One region of the Microbacterium sp. CFBP9034 genome, then DNA from elsewhere that is predicted to be linked to it. Evidence: predicted binding sites of a transcription regulator. Region 1 holds the regulator's gene; the other holds the start of a gene.

Region 1 (5,232 bases):
ACGTCGTGCTCGTCGGCGGATCGACCCGCATGCCCGCCGTGAGCGAGCTCGTCAAGCAGGAGGCCGGCAAGGAGGCGAACAAGGGCGTCAACCCCGATGAGGTCGTCGCCGTGGGCGCCGCGCTCCAGGCGGGCGTCCTCAAGGGCGAGCGCAAGGACGTGCTGCTGATCGACGTCACCCCCCTCAGCCTCGGCATCGAGACCAAGGGCGGCATCATGACGAAGCTCATCGAGCGCAACACCGCCATCCCGACCAAGCGCAGCGAGACCTTCACGACCGCCGACGACAACCAGCCGTCGGTCGCGATCCAGGTCTTCCAGGGCGAGCGCGAGTTCACCCGCGACAACAAGCCGCTCGGCACCTTCGAGCTGACCGGCATCGCCCCGGCGCCCCGCGGCATCCCGCAGGTCGAGGTCACCTTCGACCTGGACGCGAACGGCATCGTGCACGTCTCCGCGAAGGACAAGGGCACCGGCAAGGAGCAGTCGATGACCATCACGGGCGGCTCGTCGCTGCCCAAGGAGGACATCGAGCGGATGGTGCGCGAGGCCGAGGAGAACGCCGCGGACGACAAGAAGCGCCGCGAGTCCGCCGAGACCCGCAACCAGGCCGAGACGCTCTCGTACTCGATCGAGAAGCTCATCAAGGAGAACGACGACAAGCTGCCCGCCGACGTCAAGACCGACGTGCAGGCCGATGTCGACGCCCTCAAGACGGCGCTCGCCGGCGAGGACGACGACGCGGTGAAGACCGCGTTCGACAAGCTGAACCAGAGCCAGGGCAAGCTGGGCGAGGCCATCTACGCGTCCAGTCAGGCCCAGCAGTCGGCTCCCGACGCATCGGGTGAGCCGGCCGCCGAGGGCGCCGGCCAGGCCGACGGGTCGACCGGCTCCGATGAGGATGTCGTCGACGCCGAGGTCATCGACGACGAGGACGAGAAGAAGGCCTGATGACTGACAAGGACTTCGAGAACGAGGTCCCCGCCGGTGAGGGCCCGGAAGCGCAGGCTTCCGGGTCCGACCCGCAGGTGGACCCCGCCACGGCTGACGCCGAAGCCGAGGAGCTGACCGTCGACGACATCCTGGGCGCCCAGCAGAACGCGGATGCCGCGGCCGAGGACGCGGTGATCGCCGACCTCGAATCCGCTCTGCTGAACGACCTCAAGCGTCTGCAGGCCGAGTACGCGAACTACCGTCGCCGCACCGAGGAGCAGCGCGAGATCGAGGTCGAGCGCGCCCAGGGCGCGGTCGCCCGCGGGCTGCTGCCGGTGCTCGACGACGTGGACCGTGCCGAGAAGCACGGCGACCTCGAGGAGGGCACCCCGTTCGCGGCGATCGCCGAGAAGCTGCGCGGCGTCGCCGAGCGCATGGGTCTGTCGACCTACGGCGAGGCCGGCGAGCTCTTCGACCCGCAGCAGCACGAGGCCATCTTCCAGGCTCCGACACCCGGCGTGGAGGCCCCGACGATCCTCGAGGTCGTCGAGATCGGCTACCGCCTCGGCTCGGTCGAGCTCCGCCCGGCGAAGGTCGTCGTCGCGGTCCCGGTCGAGTAGGCCGGAGGGCATCGATGGCCAGTCAGGACTGGTTCGACAAGGACTTCTACAAGATCCTCGGCGTCTCCAAGGACGTCGCCGACGCCGACTTGAAGAAGACCTATCGCAAGCTCGCGCGCACCTATCACCCCGACTCCAACCAGGGCGATGCCGCTGCGGAGGCGAAGTTCAAGGAGATCAGCGAGGCCTACTCGGTGCTCTCCGACCCGGAGCAGCGCAAGGAGTACGACCAGATCCGGGCGATGGGTTCTGGCGCCCGCTTCACGGCGGGCGGCCAGGGCGGCAACGGGGGCTTCGAAGACGTCTTCAGCATGTTCAACCAGGGCCGCGGCGGGAGCGGCGGCCGGTATCAGAGCGAGGACTTCGACGACATCTTCGCGATGTTCAACCAGCAGCAGGGCGGCGCGGGCTTCGGCACCGGCCGGTTCGGCCAGTCCACGGGCGGCTACCGCGGATACGGCGGACCCACGCGCGGCGCGGACGTCACCGCCCGCACCACGATCGACTTCGTCACCGCCACCAAGGGCGAGACGATCACGCTGCAGGGCGAGGACGGCCGTCCGTTCAAGGTGAAGATCCCCGCGGGCGTCTCGGACGGGCAGAAGATCCGCCTCCGGGGTCGTGGGCGCCCGTCGCCCGACGGCGGTGAGCCCGGCGACGTCGTGGTGCAGGTCGCGGTGCGGCCGCATCCCGTGTTCGCCCGCGACGGCCTCAACCTGCGCGTGACCATCCCGGTCACCTTCACCGAGGCGGCGCTGGGCGCGACCATCGAGGTCCCGACGCTGGGCGGCGACCCCGTCAAGCTGCGCGTCGCTCCGGGAACGCCCTCCGGTCGCGTGCTGCGTGTCAAGGGACGCGGCGTGCAGACCCAGAAGGGCACGGGCGACCTCCTCGCCGAGGTGCAGGTCGCGGTGCCGTCGCACCTCGACGACGCCGCCCGCGAAGCGCTCGAGCGGTACCACGAGCTCGAGCCCAAGGAGAATCCGCGGGCCGACCTGATGTCGAAGGCCCGCGGCTGAGAGGATCGGTCGTTGAGCGAGCGAGGAACGAGCGAGACGAAACGCGTCGAGCCGACGAGTGACGCCGGTTCCCGGCGTTTCGTCGGGTCCCCACGTCCCCTCCACGAATCGCTGGCGCGATTCGCGGAGCCTCCGGCCGCGTGGGCCCCGCGCTCGCTCAACGACCGAGCTGCGAGGTGAGGCAATGAGCGCGGACGAGATAGACGACGATGCGCCGATCTTCGCGATCGCCGTCGCCGCCCAATTGTCGGGGATGCACCCGCAGACCCTGCGGCAGTACGACCGCCTGGGGCTCGTGGTGCCGGACCGCACCCCGGGCGGATCCCGGCGGTACTCGATCCGCCACGTGGCGCAGCTGCGAGAAGTGGCCCGCATGTCGGCGGAGGGGATCGGCCTTCCGGCGATCGTCCGCATCCTCGAGCTCGAGGAGCGGGTGCGCGAGCTGCACGGCCGCGTGCGCGACCTCGAGGAGCGCGTGCGCACCGAGCTCGAGCGCCGTCCGGGAGCCCGCGTCTTCGCCGCCGGCGCCACAGGTTCCGTCGTCACCCTCCGCCACGGCACGCGGGTCCGACGGGCCACCGAGCTCGTCGTGTGGCGGCCCCGACCGCAGATCGACCGGAGTGCCCCGCCGACGGATGCCGAGGCGCCCGAATCCGAGCCCGCGTAGTCGGATCATCCTCGCGGTGCGCCGCTGAGCGCATCGGATCGAACGGGAGACCAGACATGGGACGCATCGTCGTGCTGGGGAGCGCCAACATGGATCTGGTGGTGAGGCAGCCGCGCCGCGCGCGGGCCGGCGAGACCATGTTCGGCACCGCGTTCGCCACAGGCCCCGGCGGCAAGGGGCTCAACCAGGCGGTCGCCGCGGCGCGTGCCGGGGCATCCGTCGCCTTCATCGGCGCCGTGGGAGCGGACGACTTCGGCGTCGCACTACGGTCGTTTCTCCAGGCCGAGGGCGTGGATGTCTCGCGCCTCCCGATCACCGACCACTCGACGGGTATCGCGCAGATCACGGTGACCGACGACGGCGAGAACTCCATCGTCGTCGTGCCGGGGGCCAACGATCGCTCGCTGCTCGACGCGGGCGACCGCGACGCGATCGCGGGCGCTTCGCACCTGGTCGTCCAGCTGGAGCGACCGGCCTCCCTGCTCGTCGAGGCGATGGCGTTCGCCCGATCGCACGCGGTCACGACGGTCCTCACTCCCGCGCCGGTCTCCGACGGCATCGATGCGCTCGTCGAACTGGCCGACATCCTGATCCCGAACGAGGGCGAGGCGGCGCAGCTGTCGGGCGAGATGGATGCCGAGGCCGCCGCCCGTGCGCTGAGCCTGATCGCGACGACGGTGGTCGTCACCCTCGGCGCCCGCGGCGCGATCGTGGCTCGCCACGGTGAGCTCGTCGCGCGGGTGGATGCGCACGACGTCGCACCCGTCGACACGACCGCGGCCGGCGACACCTTCACCGGAGTGCTCGTCGCACGCCTCGCGGACGGCATACCGCTCGAATCCGCGCTGCAGGCCGCGTCCGCCGCGGCCGCGATCTCGGTCACCCGTCGCGGTGCCGCCGAGTCCATGCCGTTCGCCGGCGAAATCGACGAGCGACTCGCTTCCGCGGCCACTCCGTCGCCGAACTGAGTCCCGTCTCGCTGCCGGGCGGGCCGGAGGGGCCGTGACGTCCCGACGTCAGGCGCCTTCCCGCCGTCGCACGAGCAGCGCCGCGCCGAGCATGATCAGCGCGATCGCACCGATCGGCACGACCGGCGCGATCGCACCGCCACCGGTCGCCGGCAGGTCGCCGCCGCCGCTGCTGTTGGCGATGTTGTTCAGCTCGAGCGAGATCGTGGTGTCGGCGGTCACGTTCGTCGGCACGAGGTAGCGTCCCGGTTCGTCGAGTGTCAGCGGGACGCCGCCGGAGGTCCAGACGGGCGTGCCCCAGACGACTCCGGGCACGACCGGGAGGGTCGGCTCGCTCACCTCGACGATCGAACCGACCGGGAAGTCGGCCGAGACCAGGACCTCGCCCGCCCGGAACTCCGCCCAGCCTTCGGCCCCGTCGTCGGTGGCATCGTTGTCGAGCCACCATTGTCCCCGGAACACCTCGTCGGCGGGCACTCGATCCGCGGCCGGACCCGACACCTCCTTGACGAACGAGATGCGCGTGTACTCGACCGCCGTGTTGGTGACCACGGCGAGCTTCACGCGGCGGTCCACGGTGATGACGATTCCGTCCGAGGGGTGCCAGACGGGCGTCGCCCACTGATAGCCCGGCGGCAGTGCGTCTGGGGGGAGTGGAAGCTCGGCGAACCGGATCGATGTTCCGATCGGGAACTGCACGACGTCGCCCTCCGCGTCGACCGGCGCGGCCGGGGTGCCGTCCGTGGGGACCTGGATGGTGCCGGCCTGCACGCCGCCGCCCGGGAGCGTCGCGATGTACGCCACGGTGAGCGAGTCGAACAGGAGTTCGTCCGGCTCGATCCCCACCAGTTCCTTCACCACCTGGAACGACCCGGTGATCTCATCCGCCGTGTTGGTCAAGGTCGACGAGACCGTGGCCGCGGCCTCATCGCCGATCGTCACCTCAGCGGGATCGAAGCTGGCGCCGGTCCAGACGAACCCCGAGACGGCGCCAGGAGGTTCCTCGTCGAATGCGATGATCGTGCC
Region 2 (5,232 bases), on a different contig from region 1:
TCGGCGAGGAAGCCGATCGCACCGCCTCGCGAGGCGAGGAACTCCGAGCCCAGGTTCGATGTCATCACGATGACCGTGTTGCGGAAGTCGACGGTTCTGCCCTGCCCGTCGGTGAGCCGGCCGTCGTCCAGCACCTGCAGCAGCAGGTTGAAGACGTCGGGGTGGGCCTTCTCGATCTCGTCGAACAGCACGACCGAGTACGGGTTGCGGCGGACCCGCTCGGTGAGCTGGCCGGCCTCGTCGTAGCCGACGTATCCCGGAGGGGCGCCCACGAGCCGCGACACGGTGTGACGCTCGCCGAACTCGCTCATGTCGAAGCGGATCACGGCGCTGCCGCCCGAGTCCGCCGTCGGCTCGTCGAACAGGCTCGCGGCGAGCGCCTTGGCGAGCTCGGTCTTGCCGACGCCCGTCGGGCCCAGGAAGAGGAAGGAGCCGACCGGACGGTGGGCGTCGCCCATGCCGGTGCGGTTGCGCCGCACGGCCTTGGCCACGGCGGTCACGGCGTCGTCCTGCCCGATGACGCGGTCGTGCAGCTCGTCCTCCAGCTGCGCGAGTCGCTCGCGCTCGGTCTCGGTCAGCCGGTTGACGGGGATGCCGGTGGCCCGGCTGATGACGGCGGCGATCTCGGGCTCGCCCACGACGGCATCGCCGCTCCGGGCGGCGCCCGCGGTGGTGGCCTCGTCGAGCTTCGCCTGCACGGCGGCGATCTGATCGCGGACGCGCGAGGCCTCTTCGTAGTGCTCGGCCGAGACGGCCGCGTTCTTGTCGGCCTCGAGGGTGGCGAGCTGCTCGATGAGGTCGCTCACGTCGACCTTCGCGCCGAGGCGGAGCCGCAGCCGCGCACCGGCCTGGTCGATCAGGTCGATGGCCTTGTCGGGAAGCACCCGGTCGGTGAGGTAGCGGTCGCTGAGCTCGACGGCCGCGCGGATCGCCGCGTCCGTGTACGCGATGCCGTGGTGCTCCTCGTACGCGGGCTGGAGACCGCGCAGGATGAGCACCGCGTCCTCGACCGTGGGCTCGCCGACCTTGACCGGCTGGAAGCGGCGCTCGAGCGCCGGGTCCTTCTCGACGACGCGGTACTCCTTGAGGGTCGTGGCGCCCACGAGGTGCAGGTCGCCCCGCGCCAGGCGGGGCTTGAGGATGTTGCCGGCGTCCATGCCGCCGTCGCCCGCTCCCCCGGCACCCACGACCGTGTGCACCTCGTCGATGAACACGATGAGCTCGCCCTTGTGCGCGGCGATCTCGTCCATCGTCTTCGTGAGGCGCTCCTCGAAGTCGCCGCGGTACCGGGTGCCGGCCAGCATCGCGGGGAGGTCGAGCGCCACGACGCGCCGGCCGAGCAGCTGCTCGGGCACGCCGCCGTCGACGATCGCCTGCGCGAGGCCCTCGACGATCGCGGTCTTGCCGACGCCGGCCTCGCCGACGAGCACCGGGTTGTTCTTGGTGCGCCGGCTGAGGATCTCGATGGTCTGCTCGATCTCCTCGGCGCGCCCGATCACAGGATCGAGCTCGCCGGCCACGGCGAGCGCCGTCAGGTCGGTGCCGTACGTGTCGAGGAGCGGGGTGGCGGATGCCGAGGCATCCGTCTCGTCCGCAGGCGTCGGCTCGCCGCCGGACGTGACCGTGTCACGCAATCCCTGGGTGAGGGCTTCGGCGGTCACACCGGCCCGCGCCAGCACCTGGCCGGCCGGAGTGTCCTGGGCGAGCACGAGGGCGAAGAAGAGGTGCTCGGGATCGACGTAGGTCGAGCCGGACGAACGCGCGACCTGGAAGGCGTGGAACAGCGCGCGCTGCACCGACGGCGTGATGACCGCGCCATCGATGTCGGCCGCGGCGGAGGCCGCCGGAAGGCGCTGCTCGGCGGCGCGGACGATCGCGGTGGGGTCGGCCCCGATGTGCTCGACCGCGTCACGGGCGGGCGCCTCGTCGGCGAGGATGCGCAGCACGTGCAGGGCGTCGAGCTCTCGCTGGCCGCGCTCGAGGGCGAAGCGGCCGGCGCGCTGGAGCAGCTCCTGGGTGCGCGCGCCGAGGAAGCGGCTGAGGTCGATCGACCGTTCGGCGCGTGAACGCTCCCTGGCCAGGTAGCGCGCGAGGAACTCGTCGAACGAGCCGCTGTCGTCGGCGTCCGCAGAGGGGGTGAAGTCTTCGGGCATTCCGTCTCTCCTGAAACTTGAGTAGATGCGTATCAAGTTCAACCCACCGGGACGGAACCTATTCCCGGGAGGCGACGCGAGTAGCCTCATCGCAGCAGCGACGAAGGAGCCCGCGATGACCGACCCGACGCACGGCGACGACCACGCGGCGACGTCGCCGCGGGTGCAGCCCGCGCCGCCCGAGATCGACGAGAGCACCGCGGCGCGGATCGTCCTAGAGGAGTGGGGCATCCGGTCGACCGCGAGCGCGCTCGGCAGCCACCAGGACCGCAACTTCCTCCTCGAGCGGGCAGGCGCTCCCCCGCTGCTTCTCAAGATCGCGAACCCCAGCGTCACCGCCGCCGAGCTCGAGGCGCAGTCCGCCGCCGCCGCCGCGATCGCCGATCGTGCCGGAGCCCGCGCGCCGCGGGCGATCTCCCAGGACGGCACGACGGCCTGCTCCGTCGTCGTCGCGGGAGTCACGATGCAGGCGCGCGTGCTCGAGTTCCTCGAGGGTGAGACGCTGTCGGGCTACCTCTCCCCCGCAGTGGTCGCCGAACTGGGCGCGCTCGCCGGCCGCGTGGCCCTCGCTCTGGACGATCTCGACGTTCCGGCCGCCGAGCGCGTGCACCAGTGGGATCTGCGCCATGCACCCGCTGTGCTGGAGGAGCTCCTCCCCTTCGTCGCCGATCCGGCGGTGCGCGCCCGGCTGGCGGAGGCCGCGGCATCCGCGTGGACCGTCGTCGAGGACATCGCCGGGGAGCTTCCCGTGCAGTTCATCCACGGCGACCTGACCGACGACAACGTCGTCACCGCCGACCCGGTGACACGGGTGCCCGACGGCGTGATCGACCTCGGCGACCTCAACCGCACCTGGGCGGTCGGCGAGCTCGCGATCACCGTCTCCTCCCTGCTGCACCACGACGGGATAAATCTGCCCGCGGCGATGCGCGCCGTCGCGGCGTACCACGCGGTGCGTCCGCTCTCCGAGGCCGAGGCGCGGGTACTCTGGCCGCTCGTGGTGGTGCGGGGCGCCACGCTGGTCGCGAGCGCCCACCACGTGCTCGCGACCGATGCCGCCAACGCGTACGCGGCGGGCAACCTGGTGAGCGAGCGGGCGATCTTCGGGCAGGCCGTGTCGGTCCCGCTTCCCGTCGCGACCGCCCTGGTGCGTGCTGCGATCGGCATGGCGACTCCTCCGCTCACCGTTCCGGCGGGGTCGCTGCTGCTCCCCTGGCTCGCCGCCGCCGACGTCACGACCACCGACCTCTCCCCGTCGAGTCCCGCACTGCACGACGGGCGGTGGCTGGAGGCCTCCGCGGAGGAAGACGTGATGAGCGGATGCCTCGGCCCCGCCCGCGCCGCCGCGGCGCCGTTCGGCGAGCCCCGGCTCACGCGCTCACGGCTGCACGACCCCGACGAGCCGTACAACGTCGCCCTGGGCGTCGAGCTGCGCTTCGCCGAGCCGCAGCCCGTCGCCGCGCCGTGGCCGGGCATCGTCGAGGTGACCGAGACCGGCGTGCGGCTCCGCGCCGGCCAGGTCGATCTGCGGCTCGACGGCGTGCGGTCCGCTCTCTCCCCCGGCACGGCGGTCGAGCCGGGCGAGCTTCTCGGCGAGGCCGATCGGGCGCTGTGGGTGCAGGTCGCCCAGGCGGGGATCGACCCGCCGCCTTTCACGACGCCCGGTCTCGCCCGTGCGTGGCGCAGCGTCGTCGCAGATCCGGGATCGCTCGTGCCGGGGCATCCGCTCGCTCGCCCCTCCGTCGACGCGGCCGCCCTCCTCTCGCGCCGGGACGCGGTGTTCGCCGACGTGCAGGAGCACTACTTCGACGATCCGCCGATCATGGTGCGGGGGTGGCGCGAGCACCTCGTCGACGCCGAGGGGCGCGTGTACCTCGACACGCTCAACAACGTCACCTCCGTCGGGCACGCGCACCCGCGCCTCGTCGACGCCGTCGCCGGGCAGTGGCGGCTGCTCAACACCAACTCACGCTTCCACTACGCCTCGGTCGTGGAGTTCTCGGAGCGGCTGGCGGAACTCGTCCCCGACCCGCTCGACACGGTGTTCCTCGTCAACAGCGGGTCGGAAGCCGTCGACCTCGCGCTGCGCCTGGGCCAGGCGTGGTCGGGGCGCCGCGACGTGCTCGCGGTGCGCGAGGGCTACCACGGGTGGACCTATCTCACCGATGCGGTCTCGACCTCGGTCGCCGACAATCCGACCGCGCTCGACACGCGTCCCGAGTGGGTGCACACCGTGCCCGCTCCCTACGGTCCGCGCGGCACGGCGCCCGCGCGGTACGCCGAGGGTGCGGTCGCCGAGATCGAGCGCCTCGCTGCCGCGGGGACGCCGGTGGGGGCGTTCGTCGCCGAGACGGTGTTCGGCAACGCCGGCGGCATCCCCCTCCCCGACGGCTACCTCGCCGCGATCTACGACGCGGTGCGCGCGCAGGGCGGTCTCGCCGTCGCCGACGAGGTGCAGGTGGGCTACGGCCGGCTGGGCGAGTGGTTCTGGGGCTTCGAGCAGCAGCGGGTCGTTCCCGACGTCGTCACGATCGCCAAGGCGATCGGCAACGGCCATCCCCTGGGGGCGGTGATCACGACGCGGGAGATCGCCGAGCGCTATCGCGAAGGCGGCTACTTCTTCTCCTCGGCCGGCGGCAGCCCGGTCTCGAGCGTCGTCGGGCTCACCGTGCTCGACATCATCCGCGACGAGGGGCTGCAGCAGAACGCGCGGGAAGTCGGCGGCTACCTGCGCGACCGTCTCCAGCAGCTCGGGCAGCGGCATCCGCTCCTCGCCGCCGTGCACGGCAGCGGGTTCTACCTGGGGCCGGAGTTCGTGCGCGACCGGAGCACCTGGGAGCCGGCGACGGCCGAGACGGCGGCGATCTGCGCCCGGCTGCGCGAGCGAGGCGTGATCGCCCAGCCCACCGGCGACCACCAGAACGTCCTGAAGATCAAGCCGCCGATGTGCTTCTCCCGCGAGAGCGCGGACGCACTCGTCGAGGCGCTCGACCTGGTGCTGACGACCGGGTGGTGACGTCTCAGGGGATGCGCACCACGACGGCGCCGCGCTTGCGCCCGGTGTCGACGTACCGGTGGG

The links. Region 1 encodes HspR, which represses chaperone genes until heat shock. Its sites were predicted from a motif close to AAGTTGAGTCNNNNNGACTCAACTT; they were not measured.
Region 2: a site for HspR is predicted at 2,168-2,192, ahead of SOM19_RS15885 (ATP-dependent Clp protease ATP-binding subunit). Genes of this name have one in related genera too.

Annotation. Positions count from the first base shown of each region.
Region 1 covers NZ_JAXCWC010000001.1:403,935-409,166, forward strand. Annotated here, with positions in the region: gene dnaK (molecular chaperone DnaK) at 1-950, shown strand, start outside; gene SOM19_RS01785 (nucleotide exchange factor GrpE) at 950-1,552, shown strand; gene SOM19_RS01790 (DnaJ C-terminal domain-containing protein) at 1,567-2,571, shown strand; gene SOM19_RS01795 (heat shock protein transcriptional repressor HspR) at 2,756-3,238, shown strand; gene SOM19_RS01800 (ribokinase) at 3,295-4,206, shown strand; gene SOM19_RS01805 (DUF5979 domain-containing protein) at 4,255-5,232, opposite strand, start outside.
Region 2 covers NZ_JAXCWC010000002.1:979,242-984,473, reverse strand. Annotated here, with positions in the region: gene SOM19_RS15885 (ATP-dependent Clp protease ATP-binding subunit) at 1-2,153, opposite strand, end outside; gene SOM19_RS15880 (aminotransferase) at 2,269-5,169, shown strand; gene SOM19_RS15875 (NAD(P)-dependent alcohol dehydrogenase) at 5,174-5,232, opposite strand, start outside.